DNA from 3 places in the Geobacillus lituanicus genome. Region 2 is predicted to be linked to each of the others. Evidence: riboswitches for the same ligand, from Rfam matches in the RefSeq annotation. Region 2 holds a riboswitch; each other region holds the start of a gene.

Region 1 (3,272 bases), 860 kb from region 2:
CCAATCGAGTTCACCGTGGCTTTCGTAGCCGCGCCGCTCAAAATAAGCGCCCGTCTGCCAGTCCGACCCCGGAAACGCCGGGTAGCTCCCTTTCTCTTTGGCGAGCTCCATGCTCGCTTGAATCGCCAAATACGCGATCGTTTCATACAGCTCGTCGGCATAGCGGACCGCTTCCTCCGACTCCCAGCGAATGCCTTTTAACGCCAACAAATGATGCCAGCCAAAGGTTCCAAGCCCGACAGCGCGGTATTTTTGATTCGTCAGGTCGGCTTGCAGCACCGGAATATTGTTTAAATCAATGACATTATCGAGCATCCGCATTTGAATCGGGATCAGCCGCGCCAAAACGCCGTCGGTCACCGCCCGCGCCAAGTTGATCGACGATAAGTTGCAGACGACAAAATCGCCTGGGATTTTCTCAATGATGATCGTCCCGTCTTTCACATATTGCCGCTTCATCACCGTTGGGCTTTGGTTTTGCGCGATTTCCGTGCAAAGGTTGCTGCAGTAGATCATCCCGAGATGGCGATTCGGATTTTGCCGGTTCACTTCATCGCGGTAAAACATAAACGGCGTCCCCGACTCGAGCTGGCTGCGCATGATGCTTTTCATCACTTCGATCGCCGGCACTTTTTCTTTCGACAGTCTTGGTTCGTTGACACATTGCCAGTATTTCTCCCGAAAGCTGCCGCACCCTTTTTCCTCATCATAAAAATCTTCCAAGCTAAACCCCATCACCTTCCGCACTTCATGCGGATCAAACAAATACCAGTCGCCGCGCTGTTCGACTTGCTCCATGAACAAATCAGGGATGCAAACGCCGGTGAACAAATCATGCGTCCGCAGCCGTTCGTCGCCGTTGTTGAGCCGCGCATCGAGAAACGCAAAAATGTCTTTATGCCATACATCCAAATAGACGGAAATGGCTCCCTTTCGCTGTCCTAACTGATCGACGCTCACCGCTGTATTGTTCAACTGCTTCATCCACGGGATGACGCCGGAAGAGACCCCTTTGAATCCTTTAATGTCGCTGCCGCGCGAACGGATTTTGCCTAAATAGACGCCGATGCCGCCGCCCGATTTCGACAAATTGGCGATGTCGGTGTTGCTGTCATAAATCCCTTGCAAGCTGTCATCGACCGTGTCGACAAAGCAGCTCGACAGCTGGCCGTATGACTTTCCGGCATTGGCAAGCGTCGGCGTCGCCACGGTCATGTATAAGTTGCTTAACGCCCAATACGCTTCCTTCACCAACTCAAGCCGCCGCTTGGGTGGTTCATTCACCATTAGCGTCATGGCAATGACCAAAAACCGCTCCTGCGGCAATTCATACAACCGCCGCTCATAATCGCGGGCCAAATACCGGTCCGCGAGCGTGCGCAGCCCAATGTACGTAAACAGCTTGTCCTTCTCCGGATCAAGAAACGCACCGATGGCGTCGACTTCTTCTTTCGTATAACGTTCAAGCAAGAACGGGCTGTACACCCCTTGTTCCGTCAGCGCAACAAGCAGCGAGTAGAAATCGCCATACCGCTCGCGTTCATCGTACCTGCGTTGCCGCGCCGCTTCACGGTACAATTGCCGCAAATACAGCCGGGCGCACACAAACGTCCAGTCCGGCTCCTCCTCACTAATATACGACAGCCCTTCCAAAATGGCGGTTTGATACAGCTGCTCGAAGGTGACCATCTCTTTTCGGCTGAGAAGCTGCCATACACGTTCTTCATATTCCTCGAGCGACAAACGGACAAAGTCTGCCGCCGCCTGCTCCACCAACCTAGCAAACTCCTCGCGCGAAAATGATTTCTCTTTTCCTTGATCATCGACAACAATAGACTTCGTGGACACTGTCATTCGTTTCCCCTCTCCTCCATAAAAAAATCCGCTCGGGCAGGCGAGCGGATGAAACGACAGACGGAAAAAGGCAGACGAACCCCTTGTTCTTTTCCCCTATCGTTTCATCTTCTCACACCCCGAAGAACATGAAACGTTCCAAGCAAGGCAGGTCTCCTGACTCGTGCATCGTCCTACTTTGGGGCCTTCCCAGCGGCGCGCCGAACAGCTCTTGCCGCCAGTGGCCATCCCATTTCGTCCGCACATACAGTTGCGGGGGCAGTTCCGGATTCGCACCGGATTCCCTATTAAGTCCTGATGGACACCGTTGCTTAGCAGAACAATATGTAGTTGTAAAAAAAGACCTCAAAACCAATATATAGTAGTTTAGCATCCTGATGGAACAAGCATATACCAAAACCGGGAAAATTGCAAGAGCGGGAGAAAGCAAATTTTCTCTTTCGCTTCGCCAAAGGCAAGGAAACTGTCCGCACCATCGAAAAAGGCGTTCTAGGTGTCGCCCTTAGAACGCCCTGTCGTTTCCCTGCTACGCCTCCAAAACAGACGCTGGCCGCTTCTCGTTTTGTACGGATGGAGCAAAATCGTACTTCTTTTCCACATACACTTGATGCCAAACCATAAACGCCAAGACCGTCCACAGCTTGCGGCTGTGGTCCGCCTTGTGGCGGGCATGTTCATCCAGCAGCCGATAGAGCACGTCCTTATGGAACAGATGATCAGTTTCGCTTTCGTTGATGAGCTGTCTCGCCCAGTCATACATTTCGTTTTTCAGCCAGTGGCGAATCGGCACGGGGAACCCTAATTTTTTCCGGTTTAACACATGATCCGGTACGATGCCCTCGGCCGCTTTGCGCAAAATATATTTCGTCGTGCCGTTGGCTGTTTTCATGTCAGGGGCGATTTGCCTAGCAACCTCAAATACCTTTTTGTCTAAAAAGGGAACGCGCAGCTCAAGCGAATGGGCCATCGTCATTTTGTCCGCTTTGACTAAAATATCGCCCCTTAGCCATGTATGAAGATCAATATACTGCATCCGGTTGACGGGTGGGTAATGAAGCGTTTCGCGGTAAAAAGGAGCCGTCACCGCCGTATATTCGCGCCCCTCTTGGTACGTTTTGATCAACGCCGCTTTTTCCTTTTCGCTATAGATTTTCGCATTGCCGACATACCGCTCTTCAAGCGGCGTCGTGCCGCGCTCCAAAAAGCTTTTTCCTTTCATCCCGTCCGGAAGCATCTTCGCGATCACCCGCAACACCGCTTTTACGATGTTTGGCATGCGCGCAAACAGCCGCAACGACTCTGGTTCGCGGTAAATGTTGTAGCCGCCAAACAGCTCGTCTGCCCCCTCACCGGAAAGCACGACCGTGACATGTTTTCTCGCCTCACGGGCCACAAAATAGAGCGGCACAGCTGCCGGA
Region 2 (3,272 bases):
GATGACAAGCAAAGCAGCCAGCAACACGAGCAAGCCATTTTTCTTCATCGCATTACGCCCCCTTTTCCTTTTGGAACAGCGGAGAAGCTTGATAGGAGGAAAGCCAGTTCCAGACGATTACCGTTATGATGCCTTCCGTCACCGCCAACGGCACTTGAGTAATGGCAAAAATGCCGGCGAATTTCAAAAACGAGGCGGTGACTCCCCCATCAGGAGACGGAAACGCCAGGGCAAGCTGCAGGGACGTCATGACATATGTAGCCAAATCAGACAAACAAGCGGCAAGAAACAAAGCCGCTCGATTGGATACCGCCCCTTTTCGGCACAGTTGATACACTCCGTACGCGACGAACGGGCCGACGATCGCCATCGACATCGCATTGGCCCCAAGCGTCGTCACTCCTCCGTGGGCAAGAAGCAGCGCTTGAAAGAGAAGAACGACTGTGCCGATCACCACCATCACCCATGGTCCAAACAAAACCGAGCCGAAGCCGATCCCGGTCGGATGCGAGCTGCTGCCGGTGACGGATGGAATTTTCAACGCCGACAATACAAATGTAAACGCGCCAGCTAACGCCATCAGAAGCTTATGTTCGGGGTGCTGCTTCAGCGTATGCACAAGCCGCCGCAATCCGAACACAAAGAACGGCAAAAACAACAGCCACCAAAACAGCGCCCATTTGACAGGCAAAAATCCTTCCATAATATGCATGGCATACGCTTCATTTTCATTCGTCAACAAAAAATAGGAAACGAACAAAGCCGCCATTCCGCTCCATCGAACCGCTCTCTTCATTTATCCCTTCACTCCTTTCGCAGCATGTTCCGTTTTCCGTTTTCCGCTTGGCGCCTCCCGTTCGCCGGCTGGCGTCAACACCAATTCGCCTTCGTATTCATACGTCGCCCACTCCCGCATCGGAACCCCCTCACCCAAATGGGCGCGCACAACCTCCTTCGCCCGCTCCGGCGTCATCTGTCGATACCAGAATGCCTTGCGGATAGACGATCATCACGCACGCGTCTTGGCATCGTCCGTTGCAGCGCGTCCTTGTTGTATGGACAGCGTCGTCAAGCCCGAGACGGGCGATCTCCTCGCGCACCGCCGTTGTCACGTCATCCCCGCCATGGCGGAGGCACGTCCCTCCGTTGCAAATGAGCACATGATGCTTCATTCCCCGCAAATCCCATGTCGCCACCGAATCCCCCCTTTTTGGCTAGAATGATAGAATTTAGACGCAGACAGACGGGCAGGTTTTCGGCAAAAGAAAAAGCACCTCTACAGCAGAGGTGCAGAAAAATGTATACGAAAGCCGTAAACGGCCCAAACAGGCCCAATGCAGCCATCATTCTCCCGCACGTCTGCCTATAGTCCCGTAGGCATCCGTCCGATCCAAACAAGGCAGGTCTCCTGACTTAGGATCATCGCTTGACGGCGTCTTCCCGAAGCATCCTTCAGTGACTTGCTGCCGCAAAGCTCCCCATCACAGTGGCGGGCACCGTGCCGGATTTTCACCGGGCTTCCCTTTTCACCCAAACCCTAGAGCAGGCTTAGGCACCTTGTCTGTTTCTCGCCTATTGATCTTGTCATGGAACAAGCATCCGTTCTCATCGTAGTACAACTTGATGGCAGGCGTCAACCGTTTTTTGCCGACAAATCTTCGCGGGCGACGACAACGCCGTCGGCATCGGCGTACACGTATGCGCCCGGCTCCCAGCGGACGCCGCCGAACTCGAGCACAACGTCGCGGGCGCCTTTTCCTTCTTTTTTGCTTTTCACTGGGCACGTGCCGATCGCCATGACCCCAAGCGGCATGCGGCCGATTTCCGCCGAATCGCGAATGCAGCCGTGGATGATAACGCCGGCAAGCCCCCGGTCGCAGGCGATTTGCGCCAACCGGTCGCCTAATAGCGCCACGCGGCGCGAGCCTTTTCCATCGACCACGAGCACCGTCCCCGGCGGCACCGTCTCGAGCGCTTCACGGACAAGGACGTTGTCCTCAAACACGTCGACCGTCGCGATCGGCCCGGAAAACATCCGTTTTCCGCCGTACGATTGAAACGAAAGTTCGCACACTTGCAACTCATCTAAACATTGATCGCATAAATCAGCTGTTTTCATGATCCTCTCCCCTTTCGTTTTTTTCATTCGCCACCATTCGTCAAAATCCTGCCGACTCCACATTTTTTGCGGCGCTGCTTCTGCTCGGGCATCGGATGCGTGTCCTTGCGGGGCCGCTGAAAACGATAAAAAGATGTTCTCGTCCCCGCTTTCCGGCGAACGAAAAAACGGCCCCGCACAACATGGCGGAAGCCGTTTTGGCCGCCGGGACGAACGAGCCCCGTCCGGTGATTCAGCTGGGCTAGCTGGATTCGAACCAGCGCATCACGGAGTCAAAGTCCGTTGCCTTACCGCTTGGCTATAGCCCAACGTTTTGTTGTCGTTTACAGTATGCGGCATGATGGTGCACGTTATGCATCAACCTGAATATTCTTTTGCTTGATGTGCGACACTATCGGTACAAGCACCCTTTCCCCACTATATCACCCCGTATTCCCCTAACACTTGTTTTCCTGATATGATACTGGAAGGGGAGAGATGTCTATGCGCCGGATCACGGTTTTTCGCTTCTATCTTTGCGCATTGTTTTTGTTATCGCTGCCGATCGTCTTAGCGGCCGCGGCTGCCTGGCAGCCACCCAGCCAGCCGAAAACCACCGTCATCGCCCACCGCGGCGCGTCCGGACACGCGCCGGAGCATACGCTCTCATCCTACCGCCTCGCCGCCCGCATGAATGCCGATTATATCGAAGTCGATGTGCGCGCAACGAAAGACGGGAAGCTCGTTGTCCTGCATGATGCGACGCTCGCCCGGACGACAAATGTCGAAACGGTTTACCCGCACCGGTCGCCATGGCGGGTCAGCGATTTTTCATTGCGTGAGCTCAAAAAATTGGATGCCGGATCGTGGTTCGATCCACGCTTTGCCGGCGAATGCGTTCCGACGCTTGATGAGGTGGTTCGGATGCTGAAAGCGGAACGTGTAAACGTTCCGTTGTACGTCGAAACGAAACAGCCCGGCATCGAACGGGCGGTCGCCCGCCTATTGCAAAAACACGGCGTTCTCCAGCGCGGAAGCGTCATGTTTCAATCGTTCCATCCAGAAAGTTTGCAGGCGCTCCGCCCGCTCATCCCGCGCGGCGTCCCGCTCATTCAATTGGTCGGCGAAAAGGAAGCGCGAAGTGGCCGCGACGAGCTGTTGCAACAAATCGCCG
Region 3 (3,272 bases), 360 kb from region 2:
TTGAAACGCGGCCCCGGCCAGCGCCAATGACGCCCCGACCAAAAACGCAAGCACGACGCGCGGCAAGCGGATCGCCATCACGATCGGCACCCAATCAGCTGGAATGTGGCGAGGCAGCGCCGCTCCGAACCATTCAGCCGCCAAAATGCGGACAATAGAAGAAAAGGGAATCGACAGCGATCCTGTCGATACCCCTACGAGAAGCGATAACACGGCCGCGGTGACGGCCAATATATACATCCACATTTTACTTGAACACATCCGGGTAAATGGCTTTGGCAAGTTCCTCGACCCCTTCGACAAGGCGCGGACCCGGGCGGCTTACTAAGTCGGTGTTGACGTCATACACCCGCTTGTTTTTCACCGCCGGCACGTCTTTCCAAGCGGCGCGCGCAAACACTTGCTTCGCTCCGCCGTATGTCGTGATGATGACATCCGGCTTATAGGCCACGGCTTTTTCTTCCGTCACCATCGGCCAGCCTTCCAAGCTGCCGGCGACGTTTTTCGCCGAAATCACTTGAAGCATCTCATCCATAAACGTCCCTTTGCCGGCCGTATAAATTTGCGGCGGCGGCGACACTTCAATCCAGACGTTCGCTTGTTTGTCCGCCGGGATTTGTTTCGCTTTTTCTTTGATTTTCGCAAGCTTCTCTTTCATCTCATCAATCACTTGCTTCGCTTTGTCTGTCGTCCCGGTCGCTTTGCCGATCAAGTCGATGGACGCATATACATCGTCGAACGACTTCGCGTCATTGACGACAAGCACGGTAATGCCGGCGTCTTTCAATTGCTTGAGGCCATCGCGCGAGTTATGGGCGCTTGACGCGTGGGCCAAGACGAGATCCGGTTTGAGCGAAATGATTTTCTCGACGTTGAATTCCATGCCGCCGATTTTCGTTTTCGTTTTGACGTCTTCCGGATAATTGTCAAAATCGCTGACGCCGACGATCTTATCGCCCAACCCCAACGCATAGGCGATTTCCGTATTGCTTGGGATGAGCGAGACGATCTTTTTCGGTTCCGCTTTGATCGTGACATCCTCGCCAAGCCCGTCTTTCACCGTCACTGGAAACGCCGCTTGTTCCGTTTTCGGTTCTTCTTTTTTCGCAGGCTCGGTGCTGCCATTCGCCCCGCCACAGCCGACGAGCACGGCGGCCAAAAGGAAGAACACCGCCACCACCGCCGGCCATGTCCAACGTTTCATCCGTCATTCCCCCTTCGATGATGTATGTACAACAAAAAAGCCCATTCCGTCCGAACGGGGAATGAGCGCGAAACAGACCGCCAATGGGCACAGCAATGCCCTATGCGACTGTTTCCGCGTCTCACCCCCCGAAGATTCGGAAACTGCGGCAAGCAAGGCAGGTCTACTGGCTCATGCTTCATCCTACTCTGAAGCCTTCCCGTACGGAAAACAGCGCAAGCCATCTGTCCGTACAGTGGCGATTTCATTTCGTCCGCATTGACAGTTGCGGGGACAGCTCCGGATTCCCACCGGATTCCCTATTAAGCCGTTTCGGCGCCTTGCTGCGAATTGATTTAGTTATCGGATATGGACATTTTTATATTAAAGCAAGGCCTGGCATTTGACAACTATGAATTTACAGCACTTCACCTTCCCACTCTTGCAGACAATCGAGACGGATTCATGACCCATGCTTCATAAGGAACAGAGCATCCCCTTTTCATCGCATCGAGCACCCGCGATTTCAAATGCGGCCATGTCACATATTCATCAATATTCGACTCATCGATCAACACAAACTTCGCCTTTTGAATTTCCTCAGGCTGGGGAGAAACGTTTCCTTTCACATATGTCGCTTTAAATACAATGTTTATGATATTTTTAGTTTCATTGTAATACACGCCGCTGACCCCGATGAGACGGATGTCAACGCCAGTCTCTTCATGCACCTCGCGATGAACGGCCCGATCGAGCGGCTCGCCCGGTTCAACTTGTCCACCCGGCATTTCCCACGTATCGGAGCGGTCATAGCTTTTAACAAGCAAAACCTCTCCCGTGTCATTCGTAATATAGGCTGAAACGGTGATAATGGCTTGTTGGTGTTTATCCATCAAGCTCTCCTCCTACATCGCGGAATGATCCTAGCCCTCTCCAAACAAAACAACTTTCCAAGAATATGAATGGCGATTATGACCCATTTCCTTGCTTTAACAAATGACGATTTCAGCGCTACAATACATTTAGAGCCGCCAGACAGTTGCGCTGATACCAAGAACAAGATCGCCGTATATTGCTTTTGAATTTCCGCTTGATCCGTTGTAAAATGAAGACGCTCTTGTATGGGATTTCTCCTTTCTAATGTTAGGTGAGCACTTTCATTTTAAAAGGAAATTTTCATACAAGGACTATTTTTATGCTCGTCTGATTTTATCTAGCACCACGGGTTTAAAATAATCTCGTTTTAGAATAGAGTATATAGCCATATCCCTAAATTTACCTTTAATATACCAATGTTCTCTCATAACCCCTTCAAATTGCATCCCTAACTTTTGTAAAACTCTTAAAGATTGAACGTAACTATTCACCCCAGTGCTAGTGTATAAAAAAGCCCAGCACAAATAGGGCATTTCGGTCATAGAAAATGCCCTAGGTAGCGGAAAGAACTCGATCGATCGTTTCGCCTGCCAACAGAAGACATAACGAATCCCACACGTTTTTTTCGTGTTTCGTCAGTGTGGAAACGATGCTTCTTGCGATGCAAAACGACTGCGCGAATGTTTCTTCGCGAAACGTACCCGAAATGTTCTCTTTGACTTTGACCATGCGAAGATCGCGTTCGGCTTGGTTGTTATCAAAGGGAACATGTACTTCACGTAAGAAACGCAGCGCTTCTTCCTTTCGTTTTTGAAGGCGTCGAACAAAAGCGAGTGCTTTTTTCGGAAGAGGCGTCATCGTTTCTAATCGGTGTTGTGCTCTTTCTAGGATGCGATCATACACTCGTTCCCACCGTCTCGCTTCTTCTTCGGAAAGTGCACCGTGATGGGCTTCGACGGCTTGCTTGGCGGCTAACAGAAACGTGGTCATGCGCATCGCCCACGTATGCCCCTGTTCGATGAATCCTTTTAACTCACGCAAATGGTGGGCATGACAAAGGGCATGGGTGGCATGTGTGTATTTCGGATATGTACCGAACGCATCGTGCATCATCGTCCCTTCATATCGGGGAAGAATCCCGATATCATCGGTCGCTTTTTTTCCACGAGAAGCGTGAGGAGCCAAGTATGTATATCTCGATGTACACGCGACA

The links. A riboswitch is a leader RNA that binds a small molecule or an ion and turns the genes downstream of it on or off. The one in region 2 is predicted to bind cobalamin.
Region 1: linked by a shared signal. The riboswitch ahead of ACR1UW_RS06020 (ribonucleoside-diphosphate reductase subunit alpha) and the one ahead of ACR1UW_RS10455 ((2Fe-2S) ferredoxin domain-containing protein) in region 2 are both predicted to bind cobalamin.
Region 3: linked by a shared signal. The riboswitch ahead of ACR1UW_RS12300 (ABC transporter substrate-binding protein) and the one ahead of ACR1UW_RS10455 ((2Fe-2S) ferredoxin domain-containing protein) in region 2 are both predicted to bind cobalamin.

The regions. Positions count from the first base shown of each region.
Region 1 is NZ_CP194773.1:1,190,112-1,193,383, reverse strand. It holds gene ACR1UW_RS06020 (ribonucleoside-diphosphate reductase subunit alpha) at 1-1,854, opposite strand, end outside; cobalamin riboswitch at 1,984-2,179, opposite strand; gene asnB (asparagine synthase (glutamine-hydrolyzing)) at 2,381-3,272, opposite strand, start outside.
Region 2 is NZ_CP194773.1:2,054,847-2,058,118, forward strand. It holds gene ACR1UW_RS10445 (energy-coupling factor ABC transporter substrate-binding protein) at 1-48, opposite strand, end outside; gene ACR1UW_RS10450 (energy-coupling factor ABC transporter permease) at 53-796, opposite strand; partial or broken gene ACR1UW_RS10455 ((2Fe-2S) ferredoxin domain-containing protein) at 797-1,196, opposite strand; cobalamin riboswitch at 1,382-1,575, opposite strand; gene rraA (ribonuclease E activity regulator RraA) at 1,634-2,119, opposite strand; tRNA gene ACR1UW_RS10465 (tRNA-Gln) at 2,356-2,427, opposite strand; gene ACR1UW_RS10470 (glycerophosphodiester phosphodiesterase family protein) at 2,603-3,272, shown strand, end outside.
Region 3 is NZ_CP194773.1:2,415,092-2,418,363, forward strand. It holds gene ACR1UW_RS12295 (FecCD family ABC transporter permease) at 1-261, opposite strand, end outside; gene ACR1UW_RS12300 (ABC transporter substrate-binding protein) at 248-1,204, opposite strand; cobalamin riboswitch at 1,344-1,542, opposite strand; gene ACR1UW_RS12305 (NUDIX hydrolase) at 1,612-2,079, opposite strand; partial or broken gene ACR1UW_RS12310 (IS982 family transposase) at 2,125-2,306, opposite strand; gene ACR1UW_RS12315 (IS66-like element ISGst1 family transposase) at 2,612-3,272, opposite strand, start outside.